One region of the Streptomyces sp. NPDC107521 genome, then DNA from elsewhere that is predicted to be linked to it. Evidence: riboswitches for the same ligand, from Rfam matches in the RefSeq annotation. Region 1 holds a riboswitch; each other region holds the start of a gene.
The links. A riboswitch is a leader RNA that binds a small molecule or an ion and turns the genes downstream of it on or off. The one in region 1 is predicted to bind cyclic di-AMP.
Positions count from the first base shown of each region.

Region 1 (3,705 bases):
CAGGATGAGGTCGAGGGCCTCGCGGTTGGAGCCCAGGTTCGGGGCGAAGCCGCCCTCGTCGCCGAGACCGGTGGCCAGGCCCTTCTTCTTCAGGACCTTCTTGAGGGTGTGGTAGACCTCGGTGCCCCAGCGCAGCGCCTCGGAGAAGGACTCCGCGCCGATCGGCGCGATCATGAACTCCTGGATGTCCACGTTGGAGTCGGCGTGCGAGCCGCCGTTCAGGATGTTCATCATCGGCACCGGCAGCAGGTGCGCGTTGGGTCCGCCCAGGTAGCGGAACAGGGGCAGGTCGCTGGCCTCGGAGGCGGCGTGGGCGACGGCGAGGGAGACGCCGAGGATGGCGTTGGCGCCGAGCGAGCCCTTGTTGTCGGTGGCGTCCAGGTCGAACATGGCCTGGTCGATCAGGCGCTGCTCGGTGGCGTCGTAGCCGACCAGCTCCGGGCCGATCTGCTCGATGACCGCGAGCACGGCCTTCTCGACGCCCTTGCCCAGGTAGCGGCCGGGGTCCCCGTCGCGCAGCTCGATGGCCTCGAAGGCGCCGGTGGAGGCGCCGGACGGCACGGCGGCACGACCCGTGCTGCCGTCGTCGAGGCCGACCTCGACCTCGACCGTGGGGTTGCCTCGGGAGTCCAGGATTTCCCGGGCTACGACGACGTCGATGGACGGCACGAGCATCTCCTTCTTGGGGTGTGACGCGGGCGGCCGGGCCGCGATGGCTTGGCGGTCCGTTCCGTGTTGCTCTGCGGGATGAGCCTAACCGGCTCCGGGCGATCGGTCGGCCTTCGGCCCACCCCGTGGACAGAACCGGCGGGAAATTGTTTCCGAACGGAACAAAACGGTTCGGGGAAACCGGGGCGCGGGCCGGACGGGGCGCGGGGCGGGGTCCCGGCCCGGCGCGCGGGCGCGAAAAAACCCGCCCCGGTGCGTACGGGGGAACACGCACCGGGGCGGGGGCCGGGGGGAGCGGCGGCCTACTTGAGGTGGAGCTGCTGGCCCGGGTAGATCAGGTCGGCGTCCTCGACGATGTCGCCGTTGAGCTTGAAGAGCTTCGCCCAGCCGCCCTTGACGCCGTGGTCGGCGGCGATGGAGCTGAGGGTGTCGCCCGCGACGACCCGGTACTCGCCGTCGCCCTTCTTGACCTTCTTGCCGGTCGGGGTGGTGACGGTCTTCTTGGCGGCCGGACGCTCGGCGGAGCGGGTCGACCTCTGCTCGGCGGAGCGGTCCGAGGTGCCCTGGGAGCGCTGCGGGGCGCTCTGGGAGGTGCCGGTGCTCTGCTTCTGGGTGCTCTGCTTCTGGGTGTTCTGCGAGGAGCCGGTGCCCTGCTGCTGGGTGCTCTGCGAGGAGCCGCCCTGGCTCTGCGGGGCGGTGGAGCCGCCGCCGGTGTACGCGGCACGGGACAGGCCGACACCGCAGACCGGCCAGGCGCCCTTGCCCTGGCCCGCGAGCACCTTCTCGGCGATCTCTATCTGCTGCGCCTTGCTCGCCTGGTTGGCGGTGGCGGCGTACTGCGTACCGCCGTAGGCGGCCCAGGTGGAGGCGGAGAACTGCAGACCGCCGTAGTAGCCGTTGCCGGTGTTGATGGACCAGTTGCCGCCGGACTCGCAGCGGGCGACGGCGTCCCACTCGGCGGCGGTGGCGGCGGAGGCGTTGCCGGCCGCCATCAGCGGGGCGGCGACAGCGGCGCCGGTGACGCCGGCGACGGCGATGACGCGGGTGGCCTTGGACGGGCGACGGTGCTTGCCCTTGCCGGAAAACAGCATGGTTGATCCCCTCACCGACGCCTGCGAGGTGAGCTGTCGGGTTCGGGCCGGTTGAGTTGCCCGGCCGGGTTCCTCACGGAACTCGGCTCCACCCCTAGCCGCTCCGGCTCAACTGCCCGGTGCGGCGACTTACCTTGGGTCCCCCGCTCCTGCCTGCGGCGCTTGACGCGACGACTGTTCCCGGAGGGCCGCTGGCAGGATTCGGCGTTGCGGCAACCGGGGCCCGCGATGGCGAGCGACCCTGACCGTAGCCACGCGCTCCGCGGATTTTCAAAGACGATCACGGCTTATGAGACCTATATCTCACGAGATCCAAAACGGACATACAGCCGCGAACCATGACGTGAACTAGCCCTGCCCGGGCTCCGATTCACCGCCGACGGCAAGCTCCTGACCGGGCAGGATGTAGTCCGGGTCGGCGCCCACGACGTCCTTGTTCTCCTCATAGAGGGAGGACCATCCGCCGTCGACCCCGAGGGAGTCCGCGATGCCCCACAGACTGTCGCCCGGACGGACGGTGTAGGAGCCGTCCACGGCGTCCCGGGCGGCGCTCCCGCCGCGCGAGGCGTGACGGCCGGAGGAGCCGTCGGCGCGGCCGTCCGCCGCGCCCTCGTCGGCGCTGCCGCCGCGGTGCCGCCCACCGCCGGCCGCCTCCTCACCGGCGGAGCCCGAAGCACCCCCACCGGAGCCGGACTTGTCCGATTCACCGGACTCGACCGCATTCGACCCGCGGTCGTCCGTCCCCTCGGAGGCGCCGGTGCCTTCGGAGCCGCCGGCGCCGGACGCGGAGTCCCGCGCCGCCCCGGGATCGGACGAGGCGCCGGAATCAGGCGTTTCGTCCCGGTCATCGGCCGACGTCCCGTCAGAGGCCGCCGACGGGGAGGGCGACCCGCTCTCCCGCCCGGACGGCGCCGGGTCCTTCCCGCCGGACCGCCCGGACGACCCGGGCGTGTCGGAGGCGCCGGGAGAGGCGGAGGAGCCGGGGTCGGCGGAGGCGTCGGAGCCGGCGTCCTCCGCACGGTCCGCCCCGGAGGCGTCCGAATCCTGGGACCCGCCCTCGTCCCGGGACTCGCCCCGGGACTTCCCGTCCTTGTCCGTCCCCTCCTCCGAGGACCCGCCCTTGCCGAGGCCCGCCTGCGGGCCGCAGGTCGGCCAGGCGGCGACGCCCCGGTCCGCGAGCAGCTTCTCGGCCACTCTGATCTGCTGGGCGCGGCTGGCCTGGTCGGGGCTGGGCGCGTACTGCGTACCGCCGTAGCCCTCCCAGTCCTCCTGGGAGAGCTGGAGACCGCCGTAGTACCCGTTGCCGCCGTTCTGGCTCCATGCGCCGCCGGTCTCGCACTCCGCGACCCGGTCCCAGTTCGCGCCGTCGGCCGCGTGGGCGCCGGTGGCGCCGAGCAGCGGGAGGGCGATGGCGGAGCCGGTCACTCCGGCCGCGACGACGAGGGCCGGGGCCTGGCGGGGGCGACGGTGACGACCGTTCCCGGAAAGCATGCGACTACCTTTCGCGAGACAGCGAGGGGCGCGCGGCGGAACAACGGCTCTGCCGCCGCACATTGATCCGTGAACGTATAGGCAGTCAATCACTTGTCACAAGTTCATGCCGCACAGATCACATGAGGATCACAAAGTTGAACAGCTGTCACTTTTCCGGCGCGGGCGGGGTGTTGTCCCCGGCCCGCCCGACGGGGGTGAACGACACCGGCAGGGTGCGCAGTCCGCGCATGATGAGCCCGCCGCGCCACCGCAGTTCGTCCGGGTCCGCTGCCAGCTCCAGGTCCGGGAGCCGGGTGAACAGGGTGTCCAGCGCGGTCCGGCCCTCCAGCCGGGCGAGCGGGGCGCCGAGGCAGTAGTGGATGCCGTGCCCGTACCCGAGGTGCTGGTTGTCACGACGGGTCAGGTCCAGGGTGTCCGGGTCCGCGAACCGCTCCGGGTCCCGGTCGGCGGC
Region 1 is NZ_JBVKAT010000019.1:134,521-138,225, reverse strand. It holds gene eno (phosphopyruvate hydratase) at 1-669, opposite strand, end outside; gene ACZ7LB_RS25310 (transglycosylase family protein) at 972-1,760, opposite strand; cyclic di-AMP (ydaO/yuaA leader) riboswitch at 1,764-1,931, opposite strand; gene ACZ7LB_RS25305 (transglycosylase family protein) at 2,109-3,251, opposite strand; gene ACZ7LB_RS25300 (cytochrome P450 family protein) at 3,400-3,705, opposite strand, start outside.

Region 2 (3,705 bases), on a different contig from region 1:
GGCGCCGTCGTGGTCGTCCTGCCGGAGTACGCCGAGCGGGCCGCCGCGCCGAACCGGCACCTGACGGCCCCCTGAACCCCGGCGCCCCCGCCCCCGCGTTCCGGTTCCCCGGGCCCGGCGTCCCGGCGCCCGCCGTCCGGCTCCAGGGACGGGGCGGGGCGGAGGTGACGGCCGGGGCGCGCGGGACACGGGAAACGTGTGTGCGCGGTGGTCCCGCGATGGCGTACACTGGTCACACAACGACGCGGGGTGGAGCAGCTCGGTAGCTCGCTGGGCTCATAACCCAGAGGTCGCAGGTTCAAATCCTGTCCCCGCTACTGAAGGCCGGAGGCCGGAATCCGAAAGGGTTCCGGCCTCCGGTGCGTTTCCCGGCTCCCCGGCTCCCCGGCTCCCCGGCTCCCCGGCGTTCCGTTTCCAATCTGCCCCCGCCCCCGCCCCCGCCCCCGCCCTCCCGTCCGGTGGCCGTCCGGCCGTCATCCGATCGGCGCGCACCGCTCGCCCGCCGCCCCCGCCCCGGGAAACCTGGGACCCGGACGGCGACACCGGCACGGACGTGCGGGGCGGGTGGCGGGAGACGAGTGGTGCGGCCAGGTGACATGGGCGACGAGGAACCGGACGGCCGGTCCCCCGACGGACCGCCCCCCGGCCCGCCCGCGCCCGCCCGCCCCCGCTCCGGCGCGTCGACCGGCCGGCCGGAAATCCGGCGCGGTCGCGGCCCTCACCGCGGTCACGGCAGCCACGACGAGGGACCCGGCCCGCTGCGCCTGCCCGCCCCCCGGCGGGGTCCCCCCGTCGGCAACCGGCTGGTCCGCCTGCTGCCGCCGCTGCTGATCCTCGTCGCGATCGTCTACGACTCCCTCACCCCGCGGTACTTCACCGCCGGGCCCCTCTACACCGCCGCCCCGCTGGTCGCCGCGCCCCTCTACTCGCGGCGCGGCACCGTCCTCACCGCGGCGGCCGTGATCGCCTCCGTCAGCCTGCTGCAACTGACCAAGGGCGTGCTCCACAGCGTCGACTCCCTCACCGAGCTGTTCACCATCGCGACCGTCGCCGTCCTCGCCGTCCTGGTCAACACCTCCGTCCGCCGCACCGACGAGCGGCTCGCCTCCACCCGTGAGATCGCGGAGGCCGCCCAGCGCGCCGTGCTGCCCCGGCCCCCGGAGCGGATCGGCGGCTTCGAGATCGCCGCCCGCTACGAGGCCGCCCAGGCAGGCGCCTTCATCGGCGGCGACCTCTACGCCGTGCAGGACAGCGCGCGCGGCGTCCGGCTCCTCGTCGGCGACGTGCGCGGCAAGGGCATGGGCGCCGTCGCGGCCGTCGCGGTGGTCATCGGCGCGTTCCGGGAGGCCGCCGAGCAGGAGGCGACCCTGGAGGCGGTCGCGCAGCGGCTGGAACGGGCGCTCGCCCGCGAGGGCACCCGGCGCGACGGTCTGGACGACTTCGAGGGCTTCACCACCGCCGTCCTCGCGGAACTCCCGCACGGCGACGGCGCCGTCCGGGTCGTCAACCGGGGCCACCCCCCGCCGCTGATGCTGTACGCCGACGGCACCGTGCGCCCGCTGCCCGCGCGGGAGGCCGCGCTGCCGCTCGGCATGGGGGAGCTGGGGGTGTGGCCGGACCGCGCCGAGGAGGCCGGTTTCCCCGCCGGGGCCACCCTGCTGCTCCACACCGACGGGCTGTCCGAGGCGCGCGACGCCCGCGGGGTCTTCTACGACCCCGAGGCACGGCTGCGGGGCAACCGCTTCGCCTACCCGGCGGACCTGCTCGACGCCCTGGCCGAGGATGTGCGCCGGTACTCCGGCGGGGGCATGGCCGACGACATGGCGCTGCTCGCCGTCCACCGTCCCGGAGGCCGTCACGGACGGTGAGAGAGCGACCGCCCTCCGCATAACAACTGACACACCATCAGGACGGTGTGAGGTGAAGAAGTGGTGCCCGGAGCGCCGGGCGCGGGGCCAACTCGCCCCGTTTTCGCCTGCCGTAGTGCTTTGGATCACCCCCGAATCGTTAATGATCAAGCGGAGCGGCTTGGAATACCCGGCTCTCGTCTATTAACGTTCGATAACGCAGCGCGGTCGTCCCAGCCGTCACAGAAGGCGGCTCCGCGCGCACATGCCGAATCCCGCGAGGGAACCGGGGAACCACCACCTTGGGGTGAATCGGGCGCACGCCGCCATGGCGACATGGCCGAAAACCGCCCGTAGGAGACCTTCCTGCTCCGAACCCGTCAGCTAACCCGGTAGGCGGAAGGAAGGAAAGGAGCACGCCCACGTGGCGTCCAACCGGCCTGTCCCCGAGGCCCCGTTCGCACCCTCCGGCCATGGCGTCGACGACACCTTCGGCCACGGAGTCCCCCGCCCCGAAGAGGGTCCCTGGGAGGAATGGAACCCCACCGCGGAGTCCGTCCGCCCCGTGCGCGGCCGGCACCGCGTCGCCAAGCAGCGCGGCGGGCTCGCCCGCAGCTCCACCGTCCTCGGCGTCGGCGTCATCGCGGCCGTCGGAGCGGGCGGCATGGCCAGCGCGCAGACCGGCAAGCCGCCGGTCTCGATCTCCCTGCCGGACCTGCCCAGCCTGTCGAAGGTCGGCGCGCTGGTCGCCGGCGACGAGAAGCCCTCCGGTCCCGAGACCGCGGCCACCCCGCTCAGCGCCGTCGGCGTCACCACCGCCGACACCGCCCAGGGCACCGCCGACGCCGGTGAGGCGCTGCGGACCCGGATCCTGGAGCAGGCCGAGCAGCAGCAGGTCCAGGTGGAGAACAAGGCCGCCGAGAAGGCCAGGGAAGCCGCCGTGAAGCAGGCCGCCGAAGCCGCGCAGGCCGCCGCCGACAAGGCCGCCGAGGCGAAGAAGGAGGCGGAGGCCAAGGCCGCCGCCGAGAAGGCCCGCGCCGAGGAGGAGGCCCGCGAGAAGGCCGAGGCCGAGCGGCTCGCCGAGCTGGCCCGGCAGTACACGCTGCCGACCTCCTCCTACACGCTCACCTCCACCTTCGGCCAGGCCGGCAGCATGTGGACCTCCGGCCACCACACCGGGCTCGACTTCGCCGCCCCCACCGGCACCCTCGTCAAGGCCGTCCACACCGGCACCATCACCGAGGCGGGCTGGGCGGGCGCCTACGGCTACCGCACCGTCCTCACCCTGGAGGACGGCACCGAGCTCTGGTACTGCCACCAGTCGTCGATCAGCGTCGGCGTCGGCCAGCAGGTCAACACCGGCGACGTCATCGGCCGCGTGGGCGCCACCGGCAACGTCACCGGCCCGCACCTGCACTTCGAGGTCCACCCCGGCGGCTCCGCGAGCGGCGTCGACCCGGCGGCCTGGCTGCGCGGCAAGGGCCTCGGCCTCTGACACCACCGCGGCGGACCCGCGGTACGGCGGCGCGCCCGCGTCCCGCGCGGGACACGGGCGGTGCCCGCCGGGCGGCCGTGCCGACGAGCGGTCGTGTCCGCGGTACCGCCGCCGTGTCCGCGTACCGCCGCGCCGGGCGGGGCCCCGTGGTCCCGCCGTGCCCTCCCGCGTGCCGCCCGCCCGCCGTGACGCCGTGCGGGGCGCCGCCGCGGTGACGCTCCCGATGCCCCGGCGGTCCCGACACTCGCCCCCCGAGGTCGGGGCCGCCGGTCCCCACCGGTCCGGTGGCGGGCACCGGTCGGCCGTTCCGCCCGGCGTGCGGAATGCCCGGCCGTTCCGCCCGGCCGGTGGAATGCCGGGCCG
Region 2 is NZ_JBVKAT010000030.1:19,761-23,465, reverse strand. It holds gene ACZ7LB_RS30130 (dihydrofolate reductase family protein) at 1-75, shown strand, start outside; tRNA gene ACZ7LB_RS30125 (tRNA-Met) at 244-317, shown strand; gene ACZ7LB_RS30120 (PP2C family protein-serine/threonine phosphatase) at 597-1,868, shown strand; cyclic di-AMP (ydaO/yuaA leader) riboswitch at 2,104-2,261, shown strand; gene ACZ7LB_RS30115 (M23 family metallopeptidase) at 2,272-3,342, shown strand.
Region 2: it holds a riboswitch for cyclic di-AMP, as region 1 does, so the genes downstream of both, ACZ7LB_RS30115 (M23 family metallopeptidase) here and ACZ7LB_RS25310 (transglycosylase family protein) in region 1, are expected to answer to the same signal.

Region 3 (3,705 bases), on a different contig from region 1:
GATGAGCCGCATCCCGTGGCTGCGGGCGAGCCGCACCAGGGCCCGCTGCCGCTCCCGCCCCTCGGGGCCGCTCTCGGCGTACCCGGCGGAGATCACGACGAGCCCCTGCACCCCGTGCTCGCCGCACTCGGTGACGACGGCGGGCACCTGCTCGGCGGGCACGGTGACGACGGCCAGGTCGACCGGCCCGTCGATCCCGCGCACGGAGCGGTGCGCGGGCACCCCGTCCAGGTCCCGCAGCTCCTCGGGGAAGGCCCGGTTGACGGCGTGGAGGGGACCGGTGAAGCCCGCGTCGCGGATGTTGTCCAGGACACTGCGGCCCACGCCGCCGGGGGCGCGGCCGACGCCGATGACGGCGACCGAGCCGGGCCGCAGGAGCCGCCGCACCGAGCGGCCCTCGGCGCGCTGCTCGCGCGCGTACTGCACGGCCAGGGAGCGGTCGGTGGGTTCGAGGTCGAACTCCAGCCGGACGACTCCGTCCTCGAAGCTGCGCTTCTGGGTGTACCCGGCGTCGGTGAACACCTTGATCATCTTGGTGTTGGCGGGCAGGACCTCGGCGGCGAAGCGGCGGATGCCGCGCTCGCGGGCGACGGCGGCGATGTGTTCGAGCAGCGCGGAGGCCACGCCCCGGCCCTGGTGGGCGTCCTGGACGAGGAAGGCGACCTCGGCCTCGTCGGCCGGGGCGGAGGCGGGCGCCCCGGCGGCGTCGATCCGGTCGTAGCGCACGGTGGCGATGAACTCGCCGCCGACGGTCGCCGCGAGCCCCACCCGGTCCACGAAGTCGTGGTGCGTGAAGCGGTGCACGTCCTTGGCGGACAGCCTCGGGTAGGGCGCGAAGAAGCGGTAGTACTTCGACTCGTCGGAGACCTGCTCGTAGAAGCTGACCAGGCGCTCGGCGTCATCGACGGTGATCGGGCGCACACGCGCGGTGCCACCGTCGCGCAGCACCACGTCGGCCTCCCAGTGGGCGGGGTACTCAGGCCGGTCGGACGAGGTCTGCATGGGCCCCAGAGTACGGCTCGCGCCCGGCGGCGGCGCGGGGCAGTCTGTCCGGAAGCGGTTCCGTCCGGGCACCCTCGACCGTATGTGAGACTGGTCTAGACAACCCTGCACACCTGAAGGGCAGCAACATGGCTGAGCGCCGCGTCAACGTCGGCTGGGCCGAGGGTCTCCACGCCCGCCCCGCCTCCATCTTCGTCCGGGCCACCACGGCCACCGGCGTCCCGGTCACGATCGCCAAGGCCGACGGCTCGCCCGTCAACGCGGCCTCCATGCTGGCGGTGCTGGGTCTGGGCGCCCAGGGCGGCGAGGAGGTCGTCCTGGCCTCCGACGCCGAGGGCGCGGACGCCGCGCTGGACCGCCTGGCGAAGCTGGTCGCCGAAGGTCTTGAGGAGCTTCCCGAGACGGTCTGAGACCGCCCCGTTCCGGTCCGCCGCGGCCGGAACGGAGGGCCCGCCCGGGTGTCCGGGCGGGCCCTTCGTCCGTCCCGGACCGGTCCGGGCCCGGTGTCCCGGCGTCCGGACCGGTGTCCGGACCGATGTCCGGAGGTGCCCGGCGGCCGGGCGGTGCGGGGCCCGGAGCCGGAGCGGGGCTCGGGACAGGCGCGGGACACGGCCGGTACGGGACGCGGCGGGCGGCGGGCTTCCGCCGGGTACCGCGCGGCGCCGGATGTCCGGGAACGCCGGAACCCCGGCCGCTCGGGCCGGGGTTCCGCGCGGCGTTCCTCGGGGGTCCGGGGGCGGGCACCGGGGGTGCCGCGGCCGGGCCGGAGGGGTCGGCCGCAGGGGTCAGAGGTTCACTCCGTGGGAGCGGAGGTAGACCAGGGGGTTGATGTCCGAGCCGTAGTCGGTGCCGGTGCGGGCCTCGAAGTGCAGGTGCGGGCCGGTCACGTTGCCGGTGTCGCCGGCCAGGCCGATCTGCTGGCCCGCCTCGACGGACTGGCCGACCGAGACGCCGATGGACAGCAGGTGCCCGTACTGCGTGTAGGTGCCGTCGTGCATCCGGATCACGACCTGGTTGCCGTACGCCCCGCCCCATCCGGCCTGGACGACGGTGCCGACGCCGACCGAGCGGACCGAGGCGCCGTTGCCGGCGTGGAAGTCGATGCCGGTGTGGGTGCCGGAGGACCAGAGGGAACTGGTCGAGCCGTAGGCGGTGGAGACGTAGGAGCCGGCGACCGGCGAGACGAAGGTGTTCAGACGCTGGCGCTCGGCCTCGCGGGCGGCGCGCTCCCTGGCCTCGCGGGCGTCCTTGGCGGCCTCGGCCGCGGCGGCGGCGCGCTCGCGGGCGATCTCCTGCGCGGCGACCCGGGCGGCGGCGTCGTCGGCGGCGCCGCGCTGGGCGTCGGCCTGCGCGTCGATCTCGTCGGCTATGGAACCGCCGATGGTGACGACCGGCGTCAGTCCGCTCTGCTCGGCCTCGGTCTCGGCCGCGGCGGCCGGTCCGGCGAGGGCTCCGGCGACTCCGCCCGCGGTGGCGGTGAGGGCCGCGACGCTCGCGGCACGGGCGGTGGTGCGGTGCATCCGGCCGGGGCGGCGGTGCTTCCCGGAGGCGTGCGTGAACGCCATGTGGCGACGGTTTCCTTTCCTTCCCTCTCGCCTACCGGGTTAGCTGACGGGTTCGGAGCAGGAAGGTCTCCTACGGACTCCCCCGCTGGGCGCGGGCATCCGATTCACCCCTGGGACGTGTGCCCCTCCGGCCGCGGGCGGCGGCCGGAAGACGGGTCCCCGGCTCCCCCGGCTCGCGCCGTACGGGGACTCGGCGATGACTGTCCGGTGCCGCGGATGCGGCGCACTGCGTGACGTACAGCCGGGACGACGCTAAGCGGGGGCGCCTTCACTCCTCAAACACAACCTGGTTTTTGTGCCGTATCCCACAGTGCAGACGGGTGGTCATTCCCTCAATTCGGGCATACGGCGGCCCCGGTGACGCCTCCGCCACCGGGGCCGCCGCGTGCCGGGCGGACCCTACTCGGCCGCCACGACGGTGACCTCGCCGATGCCGAGGGCCTCCACGGGCTCCCTGATCACGGACGCGTCCCCGACGAGGACCGTCACCACGCGGTCCACCGGGAAGGCGTTCACGACCGCCGCCGTGGCCTCCACCGTGCCGGTGGCCGCGAGTTGGCGGTACAGGGCGGCCTGGTAGTCGTCGGGCAGGTGCTGCTCGACCTGGTCGGCCAGGGTGCTCGCGACGGCCGCCGCCGTCTCGTACTTGAGCGGGGCCACGCCCACCAGGTTCTGCACGGCCACATCGCGCTCGGCGTCGGTCAGACCGCCCTCGGCCAGGGTCCGCAGCACCGTCCACAGGTCCGCCAGGGCGGGGCCGGTGTTGGGGGTGTCCACAGAACCACTGATGGCCAGCATGGCGGCGCCGCTGCCGTCGGGGGCGGAGCGCAGCACCTGGGAGAAGGCGCGGACGCCGTAGGTGTAGCCCTTCTCCTCCCGCAGGACCCGGTCCAGCCGGGAGGTGAGGGTGCCGCCCAGGCAGTAGGTGCCGAGCACCTGGGCGGGCCACACCCGGTCGTGCCGGTCGGCGCCGATACGGCCGATCAGGAGCTGCGTCTGGACGGCGCCCTGACGGTGCACGATGACGACGCGGCCCCGGTCGTCGGCGGTCACCGGCGGCACCGGGCGCGGCGCGGCGGCCGAGCCGGTCCACGCGCCGAGGGTGTCGGCGAGCAGCGCGTCGAGGTCGAGACCGGTC
Region 3 is NZ_JBVKAT010000008.1:55,025-58,729, forward strand. It holds gene ACZ7LB_RS14360 (bifunctional acetate--CoA ligase family protein/GNAT family N-acetyltransferase) at 1-1,002, opposite strand, end outside; gene ACZ7LB_RS14365 (HPr family phosphocarrier protein) at 1,131-1,412, shown strand; gene ACZ7LB_RS14370 (M23 family metallopeptidase) at 1,788-2,567, opposite strand; cyclic di-AMP (ydaO/yuaA leader) riboswitch at 2,581-2,773, opposite strand; gene ACZ7LB_RS14375 (M16 family metallopeptidase) at 2,967-3,705, opposite strand, start outside.
Region 3: it holds a riboswitch for cyclic di-AMP, as region 1 does, so the genes downstream of both, ACZ7LB_RS14370 (M23 family metallopeptidase) here and ACZ7LB_RS25310 (transglycosylase family protein) in region 1, are expected to answer to the same signal.

Region 4 (3,705 bases), on a different contig from region 1:
GGGTGCCGCCGGGACTTCCCGCCGCTGGGGGCCGAAGGTCCTTGCCTCTGAGGCAAGGGAATTGCCTCGGGGGCAAAACTGCGGCTCAATGGGGGCATGAGCTTCTCCGAGACCGATCCGTCCGGGATCGATCCGCCCGGGGCCGGCCCGCACGACGGCCAGGCCGCCGCGGCGGAGGCGGTGGCCGTCGTCGCCCCCCAACTGCGGTCCCTCCGGCGCCGGGCCGCCCTCACCCTGGAGGCCGCGGCCCGGTCCGCCGGGCTCTCGCCCGCCCACCTCTCCCGCCTGGAGACCGGCCAGCGCCAGCCCTCCCTGCCGATGCTGCTGGCCCTCGCCCGGATCTACGGCACCACCGTCGCCGAGCTCCTCGGTGAGACCCCCGCGGAGCGGGACGCCATCGTGCGGGCGGCCGACATGGAGCCGACCGCGGCGGGCGGCTGGACCTACTGGCGGGTCGGCGCCCCCGGCCGCGCCATGCAGTCCCTGCGCGTCCGGGTGCCCTACGGCTCCCAGGGCGACATCGTCCGGGCGCACCCCGGCGAGGAGTGGCTGCACGTCCTGCGGGGCCGGCTCCGGCTGCGCCTCGGGGACAGCGCCCACCGGCTCGGCCCGGGGGACAGCGCCCACTTCGACTCGATGACCCCGCACCGGATCGCCGCGCAGGACCCCGACGGGGTCGAGCTGCTCTTCGTCCATACCCTGTTGCAGACGCCCACGGCCACCCTGTGCCTGGGACCGACCCATGGAGAGATGTCATGAGCAACCTGGAGGAGAAGTTCCCCCGCTCGTTGTGGATCCGTTTGATCATCTACGTCGCGGTGGGCCATCTCCTGGCCGCCTTCATCTACGTGCTCTTCGCGGTGGGAGCCAAGTAGCGGTCACGGGCGGGCCGGGGCGGCCGGCCGAGCGGTCCCGTGGGCGGGTGACGGGCCGGGTGGACCCGGCTCAGTCCAGCAGTCGCTCGCGCAGCCGCTCCCGGGTCGGCGCCGTGATCCCGAGCCCCCGCTCCAGATAGGTGTCGACCCCGCCCCAGGTCTCCTGGACGGTCTCGAAGGCCGCCGCCAGGTACTCGGCGCGCGCGTCGAACAGCGGGTCGAGCAGCTCCATCACCTCGGGCGAGTAGGCCGCCGCCGACGAGTCGCTGCGCTGCACCCGGTAGCGGCGGTGGGCCGCGTTCGACTTGAGGTAGTCCTCGACGATGGCGTCGCGCTCGACGCCCAGGGCGAGCAGGGTGACGGCGATGGACAGGCCCGCGCGGTCCTTGCCCGCCGCGCAGTGCATCAGGGCGGGGACGCTGTCCTCGGCGAGCGCGCGCAGCACCCGCGAGTGCTCCGCCGTGCGGTCCTTGATGATCATTCGGTAGGAGCCGATCATCCGGCCGGCCGCCCTGCCGTCCGCCAGGATGCCGCGCAGCTGGTCCAGGTCGCCGTCGCGGACCAGCCGCCAGAACTCGGCGCCGTCGGCCGGGTCGCTCAGCGGCAGGTTCACGTTGCGCACGCCCGGCAGATCGACGTCCGGGCCCTCCAGCCTTTGGTCCGCCGCGTTGCGGAAGTCGAAGACCGTGTGCAGACCCAGCGAGGCGAGGAACACGGTGTCCTCCCCGGTGGCGTGCGCCAGATGGCCGCTGCGGTACAGCACCCCGCCGCGCACCCGGCGGCCGTCCACGGTCGGCAGCCCGCCCAGGTCCCTGAAGTTGCGCACTCCGGCCAGTTCCGGCTCGGTCGAGGGGACCTGCTGCGTCACGGGGGCTCCTCCCACTGCGGCCCGCGGGCGCTGCTCACCCGGTGGGCGTCGGTCGACTCGACCATACGGCATCCCCTGCCTGGGGCGACGGGGTGCGCGCGGCCCCGCGGGAGGCTCCGGCGCGCACCTTCCGGGCATGACCCGAATGCCGGTCGATGTCGCTTTGAGAAGGTTCTGTCCGAATCGGCGTATTTGATTCCCGCTCGCTCCGAAATAAGGGCGGGCGGAAAAGGCACCCGTGAGCAGCGTCATATCCGTGACGGTGCGTTGCCCGTCATGTTCACGTAATTCACATGCTTTTCCGGGGTGTTCGGGCGTCCCGGAATCAGGAAATCGACACAGGGTCACCGTGCATTCCCATAAAGGATCACGAGAAACTCCCGTCCGCGGAACCACTCGCTTGTCCGTTCGCGTCCCGGTCCCTTACGTTCGCCACCGATCCGGTCGGACGCCCAATCCTGCCGCCGCCCGGAGCCCGCATCCATCTCACCACCCGTACCCGGCAGGAGCGGGGGACCCACAGGTACGACCGCCTGTTCCGGTTCCCGGAACGGCTAGGGGTAAAGCCGCGCGGTCCGCGCGGCCGGGCATCTCCAGCCCGCACCCGACAGCTCACCTCGCAGGCGCCGGAGAGGAATTCGACATGCCCGCGAAGGGTAAGCACCGCCGTTCCAAGGCCCAGCGCCTCACCCGCACCATCGCCGTCGCCGGAACCGGCGGCGCCGCGCTCGCGCTCCCGCTGATGGGTGCCGCCGGCGCCCACGCCGCCCCGGCGCACTCCGTCGCCGGACAGTCCGCGCAGTCCGCCCCGGCCGCCGCCGCGAAGGCCCCGGCCCAGGGCGCCGACCAGAAGCAGGGCACCCGGACGTACACCGTCCGCGGTGGCGACCACCTCTCGAAGATCGCCGCCGAGCAGCACGTCGACGGCGGCTGGAAGCGGCTCTACGCGGACAACCGCGAGGCCGTCGGCAGCGACCCGTCCCTGATCCACCCCGGCCTGCGCCTGGTCCTCGGCGGCAAGGCCGCTCCGGGCGCCGACCGCTCCGCGCCCGCCGCCCGGACCCCCCGGGCCGCGGCGGAGAAGCCCGCCGCCGCGCCGAAGCCCGCGGAGCGCGAGCCCGCCGCCCAGGCCCCGGCGGCCCCGAAGCCCGCCGCCCCGGCCGCCGGTGAGGCCGCCTCCTCCGGCGCCGCGTCCAACACCGCCCCGCAGTCCGCGGGCGCCCGGCCCGTAGGCTCCACCGGCGGCTACGTCTCCCCGGTGCCCGGCGGCACCGTCGGCACCCCGTACCACCAGGCGGGCGGCATGTGGTCCAGCGGCTACCACACCGGCACCGACTTCGTCGTCCCGACCGGCACCTCGCTGAAGGCCGTCGGCGCGGGCACCGTGGTCTCCGCCGGCTGGGGCGGCGCGTACGGCAACCAGGTCGTCATCCGGCTCGCCGACGGCCACTACGCCCAGTACGCCCACCTGTCCTCGCTCTCCGTCTCGGCCGGCCAGTCCGTGACCGCCGGTCAGCAGGTCGGCCTGTCCGGCGCCACCGGCAACGTGACCGGACCGCACCTGCACTTCGAGATCCGCACCACCCCGGACTACGGCTCCGACGTGGACCCGATCGGCTACCTGCGCGCGCACGGCGTCGCGATCTGACGCGGGACCCCGCGCCACCGGAGGCCGGACCCCGATCCCCGGGTCCGGTCTCCGGTGCTTTCGGTGCGCCCTTTTCGGCCCGGCGTATTCCCGAATCGGCCAACCCCGGGGGCGTGGCCTTTCTCACCGCCCGTCAACCCTTTCCTACGGTCGCGTAGGTCACATTCCACGGGGAAGGATGGGTCGACGTGACAGACGATTCGAAGAATGTCAGCGGAGCAGTGATCGGGTCGTACGTGGCGGTGGGGGACAGCTTCACCGAAGGCGTCGGCGACCCCGGCCCCGACGGGGCGTTCGTCGGCTGGGCCGACCGG
Region 4 is NZ_JBVKAT010000042.1:2,026-5,730, forward strand. It holds gene ACZ7LB_RS31690 (helix-turn-helix domain-containing protein) at 97-759, shown strand; gene ACZ7LB_RS31695 (DUF6126 family protein) at 756-875, shown strand; gene ACZ7LB_RS31700 (tyrosine-protein phosphatase) at 946-1,743, opposite strand; cyclic di-AMP (ydaO/yuaA leader) riboswitch at 2,224-2,382, shown strand; gene ACZ7LB_RS31705 (M23 family metallopeptidase) at 2,387-3,391, shown strand; gene ACZ7LB_RS31710 (SGNH/GDSL hydrolase family protein) at 3,613-3,705, shown strand, end outside.
Region 4: it holds a riboswitch for cyclic di-AMP, as region 1 does, so the genes downstream of both, ACZ7LB_RS31705 (M23 family metallopeptidase) here and ACZ7LB_RS25310 (transglycosylase family protein) in region 1, are expected to answer to the same signal.